DNA from 4 places in the Paenibacillus sp. AK002 genome. Region 4 is predicted to be linked to each of the others. Evidence: riboswitches for the same ligand, from Rfam matches in the RefSeq annotation. Region 4 holds a riboswitch; each other region holds the start of a gene.
What was found. Region 4 has a riboswitch for thiamine pyrophosphate ahead of M1D70_RS03060 (ABC transporter substrate-binding protein). Riboswitches for the same ligand answer to the same signal wherever they lie in the genome.

Region 1 (2,200 bases), 1.7 Mb from region 4:
TCATCGCCTGGCGCGTCGACCGGAGCAAACAGCTCCCGTCCTGCCCGAGACTCCGCATAATCCTCCCATACGCCGGGATACCAGATGCCATACGCCTGAAGCTCGCTCGCATATTCGGCGAATATCGCTGCCGGCGGGCCATCGCCCAGAATGGCGCCATCCGGGGTGAACAGCACCACGCGGTCCACGTATTGGGCCATTTCTTCAATCCGGTGCTCCACGATAATCAGCGTACGCCTTTCCGATACGGCCTTCACCGCAGACCAGATTTGCTCCCTGCCTTCCGGGTCGAGCAGCGCGGACGGCTCATCAAGGAACAGCACCTCCGGCTCCAGCAGAAGGGCCGAAGCCAGCGCAAGCCTCTGCTTCATCCCCTGCGACAGATGACTGATCGGCATATGCAGCTCCTGAAGGTCAAGCCCTACCTCATGCAGGACGGCTTGCATTCGCTCCTTCATCTCGTCGCGGGGAACGCTGAGGTTCTCCAGCACGAAGGCCAGCTCTTCATCCACGTACGGCATGCAGAACTGGGTATCCGGATCTTGGAATACATATCCCCAAGAGCGAGGCACCAGCTGGACTTCGCATTTCATCGGCACCTCCGTGGCGCGGGGAATCATCCCGCTAAGCACCTGAAGCAGCGTGGATTTGCCGCAGCCGCTCGGACCGAGCAGCAGCACCTTCTCCCCCCGGGCAGCCGAGAAGGACAAGTCCTTAAACATCAAACGCTCCTCGCCCGGATACTTCAGGCGCAATCCCTCCACATGCACGGCCTGCTCTGGAACCGCCTCGGCGGTTGAAGCCGAAACCCAGCGGGCGGCGGTTTTAGACATGGCGCGGATCATCCAGTGCTTCATAATCCTTCTTGGACGCGGGGCGCAGCAGCGATGTAACGCCCGTACGGTCGAGCGCTTTGGCCAGCAGCAGCATGAGCAAGCCGGCAATGACGGCGCCGCTGAGAATCCGCATGCCATACTTGGCCAGGAACATCCAGGTCTGCAGATCATCGGTATAGCTGTAATAGAAGTCCATCACCATCGAGCCGACCGCCGCGCCGGCCCCGGCAATCGCCACCGTCCACGCCGAGGTGCTCCGGTAACGGAACGCCGCGAATACCAATTCCGCGCCCAGCCCTTGAATGAGGCCGTACAGCAGCAGCGTCAGTCCCCAGCCGCTGCCGAACAGAACTTCCACGTGGGCCGCCGCCACCTCCGCGATGATAGCCACTCCCGGCTTGCGGATCAGCAGGTAAGCGAGCGTGGCCGCTGCGAACCACATGCCGTATAACAGTTCATCCGCTTCGAAGAACAGCGGTTTCAGCAGATTGTAAACCGATCCCCAGAAGTGATAAATGACGCCGAGCACAAGCGATAACAGCACCGTCACCAAAATATCGCTTAAACGCAGCCCTTTTCTAGGCTGTACCCCCAATTTCTCTTGCACTGACGTTCCCATAACAACACATTCCCCTCTCCACCGCTATTTTTGTATAAACACAACAAAAAACCGTCTGGAAAAACGCGCAGACGGAAAAATAGGCCCTATATAGGCAGGGTCGGATATTCTCTACGCTGGCATTACCCAGTTCAGATTAACGGTCAACAGCGGATAGCAGCTGCAATCTCAGCCTGATTCACTCAAGCACCCGTATTCCCTATTCGGTTTCATGTTAATCTTAAAATACACATTCGTTCCCCAATTAGCAAGAACCTTTTTTCAAAAATGGCTATTTATTGATTTCCGGCTCATTCTATGTCAATATCAGAGTGATTGGCTTTTCCACCAACGTTTTATTGCCGACACCTATGCACAAAGGAGAATGACATGGCTAAACAATTGCTGCGTCTGATGACCGAGCTGTCCTCCCGCAAGTGGCTGTCCCGCATTATGGGGCATTGTTCCCACAGCCGGCTGAGCCGTCATCTAATACCTGCATTTATACGAATCTACCAAATCCCGGCGCATGAAGCGGAGAAGGAGATCCACGAATACCGTTCGCTGAACGAATTCTTTTCCCGCCGGTTAAAAATAGGCCTGCGCGCCATAGACGACACCGCCGATGCCATGGTAAGCCCCGTCGATGCCACGATTTCGGCGATGTGCACCGTCAACGCCGGCACCATTCTCAGCGTCAAGGGACAGGATTATACCCTGAGCGAGCTGCTCGCCAAGTCACCGAGAATGGAGAATTACATCAACG
Region 2 (2,200 bases), 2.9 Mb from region 4:
TTGTTCATAATATGGAGTTTCGCCGAGATCAATTTTATATCGCTGAGGCTGAGCTGCTTAGATTCGGGGTTCCCGAAATACATACATATTGGAAGCTGATTTAATTCTCAGTAACCGGGTATAAAAAATATAAATTAACTTTCCTTCGAAGCGTTGACAATACCTCTAAGTTATATTAATATGCTAACATAATTATTATTTCTAACTAAACGTAAGTTAATGTGAAATGATAATTCAACGACAGCAATTCAACTCAACATGCATATTTGCTTGAATTAAAGGACATCTTTGTTATCAGGCTTATGCAAACATGATTACATCAGGAGGTTTTTTCAATGTCTAAAGATTTTTCAGCAGCACTTAAGCATCGTCGTTCCCATTATGCCATCAGCAAAGACCCGGTCATTTCCGACGAACGCATCCAGGAGATTGTTAATGAAGCCGTTAAATATACTCCGTCTTCTTTCAACTCCCAAAGCGCACGCGTCGTTGTACTGCTTGGCGAACAGCATGACAAACTGTGGAACCTGACCGAAGGCATTCTGAAAGAAGTTGTCGGAGACGAAGAGGCTTTCAAATCCACAGCTGAAAAAATGGGCGCATTCCGCGCTGGATACGGCACGGTTCTCTTCTTCGAGGACAATAACGTAGTTGCCGACCTGCAGCAAAAGTTCGCGCTGTATGCCGACAATTTCCCGGTTTGGTCGAACCAATCCAACGGCATGCTGCAATTCGTGGTATGGACGTCCCTCGAGGCAGAAGGCCTGGGCGCATCCCTCCAGCATTACAACCCGTTGATCGACGAGAAAGTGAAGTCCGAATGGAACATTCCGGAAAACTGGAAGCTGATCGCTCAAATGCCTTTCGGCAAACCGGTTGCAGATCCGGGCGAAAAAGAATTTGCGCCGCTTGAAGATCGCGTGAAGGTATACAAGTAAGCCGTAGCCGGCATAAGCCGCCTATCCAAGTCCAGAGGATTGGAGCAGGCGGCTTTTTTATGGTGCCCTGCCATTGAAAACCTGCCGCCAAAACGATACAATAACACAGGAAGCAGGCCTTTCGCCTTCTGATCTTCGGAAGTTCTTGGAGCCGGCTTGATTACCAACTGCATATTTGATGTTTGGCTGTACTAGGGGTGCCATGTGCTGAGAGACGGCGGGCTGCCGTTAACCCTTATCACCCGATCTAGATCATACTAGCGTGGGGAAGTGTAGCATTTATGTTTATTTCTTTGCGTAGGCATAACTGCACTTCTTCATGGGGTGCGGTTTTTTTGCGTGGACTTAACAATGGGGAGGAAAAAAATTTATGAATGAGCTTGTATGCGGAACGAGCCGGATCGTGGGATGCCGGTTCTCGGTATTTCCCATGACGGATCGGTTCGTGGAAGTGATCACGGAGGCGCTTCGTTCCGTGGATTCGGAAAAGGTCTGGATCCAAACGGATGATGTAAGCACTTGTATTCGCGGACGTGCGGAGCATGTGTTTGATGTGACGAGAGCGATATTCGCTCATGCCGCGGCTAGCGGCGTGCACACGGTGTTTAACGGTACTTATTCTATCGGCTGCCCAGGCGATACGGATGCCGATGCGTATATGGACGAGGATTCGACCCGCTTAAACCACGATATCGGGGAACACGCCGATATCGAAACGGCCTGCCAATTCGCGCTTTACCCGATGGGTAGCGCCGATTACATGGATGTCATTTACGCAGAAGTGGATCGTGCGAAGGCAGCGGGCACATTCGGTGGAAGCGTTCATTACGCCAGCCGATTGGACGGGGCGTTGTCCCGGGTGTTCGGATCACTCGAAGACGCGTTCCAACATGCGATTCAATCCGACAGCAGCCATCTGGTCATGACCGCGGTGGTTTCGGCCCACAGCCCATCTCCCAAAGCCAAAGCTTAAGGTCCTTTCCAACAGATAAAGGCCCGGCAAGCGCCGGGCCTTTATCGATTGCAGGCAAGAATATTGACGGTGTTTAAACCCAAGCACTCAAGATGATTACGAGCAGGATAAAGAGAACCAATATAGTTCCTACTGAATTGCCCCATGCGCCGCCATATGCTCCGCTCATGAAGATCCCTCCTGGATTTAAAAGAATGACGTGAGTTAATCACGTTATTATCTTATTGCTTGTGGCGGGCGAGCGTCACGGCTAATGTACCCCCCTCTTTTTTTATGCAGGGCTTATTTA
Region 3 (2,200 bases), 580 kb from region 4:
TCACCACGATCTCCGCCCCTGCAACATAGGTCATCGCTTTGATGTATTTCGGGTCTTGGGCACGCTGTTCCATTTCGACCGGAGTGAGGTCCTCCATTCGTGTCTGTACCCACCATAAGTTGCCGAACGGGTCCCGTACCCGTCCCACCCGGTCGCCGAAGAACAAGCTCGTTGGCTCCGTCACAGAGACCGCTCCTGCGGCCAGCGCTTGCCGATACACATCATCGCAATCCTCAACATACAAACGGAGGTATGCCGGACTATCCGGCCATTCCGGTTTCGCGTCAAACATCATGACGACGGCATCTCCGATTCGCACCTCGGCATGGCCGATGACATCATCGCCAACATAGACGCGGGCTAACTCTTCGGCCCGAAAAGCCTGCTTGAGGAATTCGATCAGCGCTGCGGAGTTTCTTGAGATGATCCACGGCGTCACGGAGGTGTAGCCATCCGGAATGGGTTTAACCGCTTTCGGTTGGTTTGTCATAAATACGCTCGCCCCTTTAAATTTCATTTATTTGAATTGTGTTTATGCACTCATTATGCGGGGGCATATATGACAGCCGAGCGTCAGTGTTTCCGGAATGGGTTTGGGTAGCCTGCGTTTTTATCTTGCGAAAAGACAGCCGCCACCGTACATCGTCACAATCACGCGGTCGGAGGAAGGTTTCGAGCTTGAGGTTCCGTCCACAAACTGTTAACGTTTGACACCACCCGCAAACCTATGTACAGTATTAAACAAAAGAATAGGAAGTCCACTAGGGGAGCCGTTGGCGGCTGAGACAAGAGCGTATCTTGGACCCTTTGAACCTGATCTAGTTCGTACTAGCGTAGGAAAGTGGAGCCTTCGAATATGAGGTCTCGGTGCACTTTTTGGCGTACCCGGGCTTGTTGACGAAGCCGCTCCAGTTTTCGGGGGCGGCTTTTTAGCGTTGTCTGAAAAGTCGTGTCTTGCGGACTTCCTGCTCTTCAATATGTTGGAGGTGGGGACAAACATGAGTTTCACGCAAGCGCTCCGTCAGCAGGCGGGAGGCATTTTTCAAGCAATCTTCGATCATCCCTTCGTAAAAGGCATTGCCGAGGGGAATCTGGAGCGGGAACAGCTGATTCACTATGTGAAGCAGGATTTTGAGTATTTGAATGCCTACATGCGGATTTACGGAATAGCCATATCCAAATCGACCAGCCGGGAAGAGATCGCGGCCTTTAACGAACAGATTTCATTCATCCTGCACAGCGAGGTGCACCCGCATCAGAATTTTTGCGCAGCTGCCGGTGTGACCTATGAGGAGCTTCAAGGATATCCGCTGGCTCCGTCCGCGCATCATTACATCCGTCATATGCTGACGGTGGCGCATGAGGGTAGTTTGGGCGAGATTATGGCCGTGCTGCTGCCGTGCCCATGGACGTACCTGGAGATTGGCCGCAAGCTGCTGAATGAGGTGAAGCCGGATGCCGCCCATCCGTTTTACGACTGGATTTCTTTCTACGGAAACCGGGGGGAAGACGCGACAGCCAAATTCCGCGACCGTGTCGATGCATGGGCGGAGCGTGCGACGGCAGCCGAGCGGGAACGGATGAGGGAGCATTTCATGCTGAGCTGCCAGCTGGAGTATCTGTTCTGGGACATGGCTTATAAGCAGGAGGAGTGGCCGGTGCAGCTGGAGGCTGCCGTGCTGTAAAGAGCGATGTTCACAAGCACATGGAATTCCATTATAGCGAAGAGAGGCTGATATAAAATGCGTTCATGGGAAAAAGAGGTTTCGGCGCTTTTAATGAAGGTACAGCAGACGAGCCCCCTCGTTCACAATATGACGAACGTGGTGGTTACGAATTTTACGGCTAACGGCTTGTACGCGCTGGGCGCGTTGCCGGTGATGGCTTACGCGCCGGAGGAAGTGGCGGATATGGCCGCCATCGCGGGCGCGCTCGTATTGAACATCGGCACGCTGAACCGCGAGCTGGTGGATGCGATGATGATCGCGGGACAATCGGCGAATGCCCATGGCGTGCCGGTGCTGCTGGACCCGGTCGGCGCGGGAGCGACCCGTTTTCGGACGGAGTCGGCGCTGCGGATCCTAAGCGAGGTGAAGGTTTCGCTCGTGCGCGGAAATGCGGCTGAAGTCGCTCACCTTATCGGGGAGGTCCGCGAGATCAAGGGCGTAGACGCAGGCAATAGCGCAGGCAGCAATCATGC
Region 4 (2,200 bases):
AAGGCGCTGTCCGCATCGAGCTCCTTCTCGAGCAGCTTGCGTTCAAACATCCAGTCTGCATACCCCGACCATACTTCGGCTTTCTGCTCGCCCCAGCGGGCAGCATCATCCTGATAGCGGGGACTCAGCCATTTCTGGCTGGCAAGAACCAGCTCGGCATCCAGCTCGGGAACGGCCTTCGTCAGCAGGGCAGCCGCATCCTCAGGATGTTGAATCGCGTAGTCGTATCCTTTTGAGGTCGCCCGCATGAATGCTTTGACAAGCTCCGGGTCCTCCTGGATCAGCTTCTCGTTCGTTACGATCACCGGCGTGTAATAGTCAAGCTGCTCGGAGTAGTCCTTCACATAGATCATGTCAAGCGGCTCGTTCCGGAGCTCGGCTTCGATACCGGTCCAGGCATAGAAGATCCAGGCAAAATCAATATCGCGTTTGACGGCCGTAAAATAATCGGCATCGCCCATGTTAACCATATTTACTTTGCTGACATCGGCACCGTCGATCTCCATGATGGATTTCATGACGGCTTCCTCAACAGGCGAGCCCCAGCCGCCGTAGGATTTTCCTTCAAAATCGCCAGCCTTGACGATCCCCTTGTCCTTGGGGGCGGCAAAGCCGGATGTATTATGCTGAATAATCGCCGCAATGGAGACGAGCGGCAGGCCTTGGGTTCTGGCAAGCGTGACGCCTTCCTGGTAGCTGATGCCAAACGGCACCTTGCCGGATGCGACCAGCGTATCCGTTCCGCCGGCCCCCGGCTGGACGATCTGGACGTTAAGCCCTTCTTCCTCGTAATACCCGAGCTCCTTGGCCGCATACAGTCCGGTGTGGTTTGTGTTGGCCGACCAATCGAGCATCAGCTGTACGTCGCGGAGCTTTTCGGCCGCCTGGCCGTCTGCGCCTTCGGTACCTGTATTTTCGTTCTTTCCGCCTGTACCGCATCCCGCCGCAACCATCAGCAGGGCGCAAGCGAGAAGCAGTGCCATCCATTTTCCCTTCTTCATCGTGTCTTCTCTCCTTTGAATTCTCTTCTCTTTCTATGACGACCTCGTTAACTCCACAAAAAAAGCGCCCCGAATGATATCAGGACGCATGACGGCGTAAGTGTATACCACGGCAAATCATAGCTGCCGCAAACATGGACTTCCTACGCTGGCATTACCCAGATCAGGTGTAAGGGTCAGTATCATCGGATACACTCTCAGCCGGCCAAATTCCAGCTCCCCCGGGATTTATGAAGTTTCGGACGTTACAACCGTTATTATAGTCCTAACGCAAAGACCTGTCTAGTTCGGAAGGGGATGCGAACGAGGCAGGTCTTCGTATTGGACATGGCTTGTGCAGTTGGAAGAACGAACCCCGTTAACCATTCACGGGATAAAGCAATTACTAGGATCCTGTTCGCCAGCGGTTAGCGCTGGAAGAACTCAATCCATTCTCCTTCGGGACCGTGCACGAAGAAATAGCGGTACCCGTTCGGAAGCGTTACGATTTCCTCGTCAAGATGAGGTACGTCCAGTCCCTGAACGCGCGCATATTCCGCTTCGATATTATCGGTGCTGACGGCAAAATGATGGACGGTGCCTTCTGCGGGAAGCGTGTCGCTGTAACCCTGAATAAGCTCGACTTCCGTTTCGTCGCTGCCGTTAAATCCGAGGAATGCCAGCTGGATGACGCCATTGGTATGGGTAAGGCGATCCTTCAGTTCAAGTCCTACGACATTTGTGTAAAAAGCAATCGTGGCTTCAAGGTCCCGGACGACAATGCCGACATGATCCAATCGTTTCTGTGACAAGGCAAACACCCTTTCCGATTCATATGAGATATGACTGAAATATTATCACATAATTCCTATACGTCAAGTGGGTCTTGAGGACGACAATTTTTGGGTACGCGATGGTTTAATAGAGTAGAATCGACGGTCTTTCTTTCATTTCCTCTTCTTTACTTTTAGGTGGGTAAAAAGTATCATGAGAACTATAACTATTAATTCAAAAGACCTAACAAACAAGCATTGAAGAAAGCTTGCCTTTTGGCCGAGGAGGAATGCTTATGAGTCCAACTCCAGCAGATCATCTGTGGATTCGACTCGCCATCATATATGCATTCATTCAGATAATGACCGTTCTGTGGATGCCTGATGCTTTATTGCCTCAGCGTGTTCTAGTCATTATGGCTTCCGCTGCCGCTTCCGTCTATTTAC

Region 1: it holds a riboswitch for thiamine pyrophosphate, as region 4 does, so the genes downstream of both, M1D70_RS26595 (ECF transporter S component) here and M1D70_RS03060 (ABC transporter substrate-binding protein) in region 4, are expected to answer to the same signal.
Region 2: it holds a riboswitch for thiamine pyrophosphate, as region 4 does, so the genes downstream of both, M1D70_RS20975 (YkoF family thiamine/hydroxymethylpyrimidine-binding protein) here and M1D70_RS03060 (ABC transporter substrate-binding protein) in region 4, are expected to answer to the same signal.
Region 3: it holds a riboswitch for thiamine pyrophosphate, as region 4 does, so the genes downstream of both, tenA (thiaminase II) here and M1D70_RS03060 (ABC transporter substrate-binding protein) in region 4, are expected to answer to the same signal.

Annotation. Positions count from the first base shown of each region.
Region 1 is NZ_CP096377.1:5,928,001-5,930,200, forward strand. It holds gene M1D70_RS26590 (ABC transporter ATP-binding protein) at 1-833, opposite strand, end outside; gene M1D70_RS26595 (ECF transporter S component) at 826-1,455, opposite strand; TPP riboswitch at 1,547-1,659, opposite strand; gene asd (archaetidylserine decarboxylase) at 1,825-2,200, shown strand, end outside.
Region 2 is NZ_CP096377.1:4,728,376-4,730,575, forward strand. It holds gene M1D70_RS20970 (nitroreductase family protein) at 336-938, shown strand; TPP riboswitch at 1,122-1,224, shown strand; gene M1D70_RS20975 (YkoF family thiamine/hydroxymethylpyrimidine-binding protein) at 1,309-1,911, shown strand; gene M1D70_RS20980 (hypothetical protein) at 1,985-2,080, opposite strand; gene M1D70_RS20985 (nucleotidyltransferase domain-containing protein) at 2,198-2,200, opposite strand, start outside.
Region 3 is NZ_CP096377.1:1,292,565-1,294,764, forward strand. It holds gene M1D70_RS05540 (VOC family protein) at 1-490, opposite strand, end outside; TPP riboswitch at 754-857, shown strand; gene tenA (thiaminase II) at 999-1,685, shown strand; gene thiM (hydroxyethylthiazole kinase) at 1,743-2,200, shown strand, end outside.
Region 4 is NZ_CP096377.1:712,578-714,777, forward strand. It holds gene M1D70_RS03060 (ABC transporter substrate-binding protein) at 1-1,001, opposite strand, end outside; TPP riboswitch at 1,125-1,234, opposite strand; gene M1D70_RS03065 (VOC family protein) at 1,409-1,792, opposite strand; gene M1D70_RS03070 (diguanylate cyclase domain-containing protein) at 2,050-2,200, shown strand, end outside.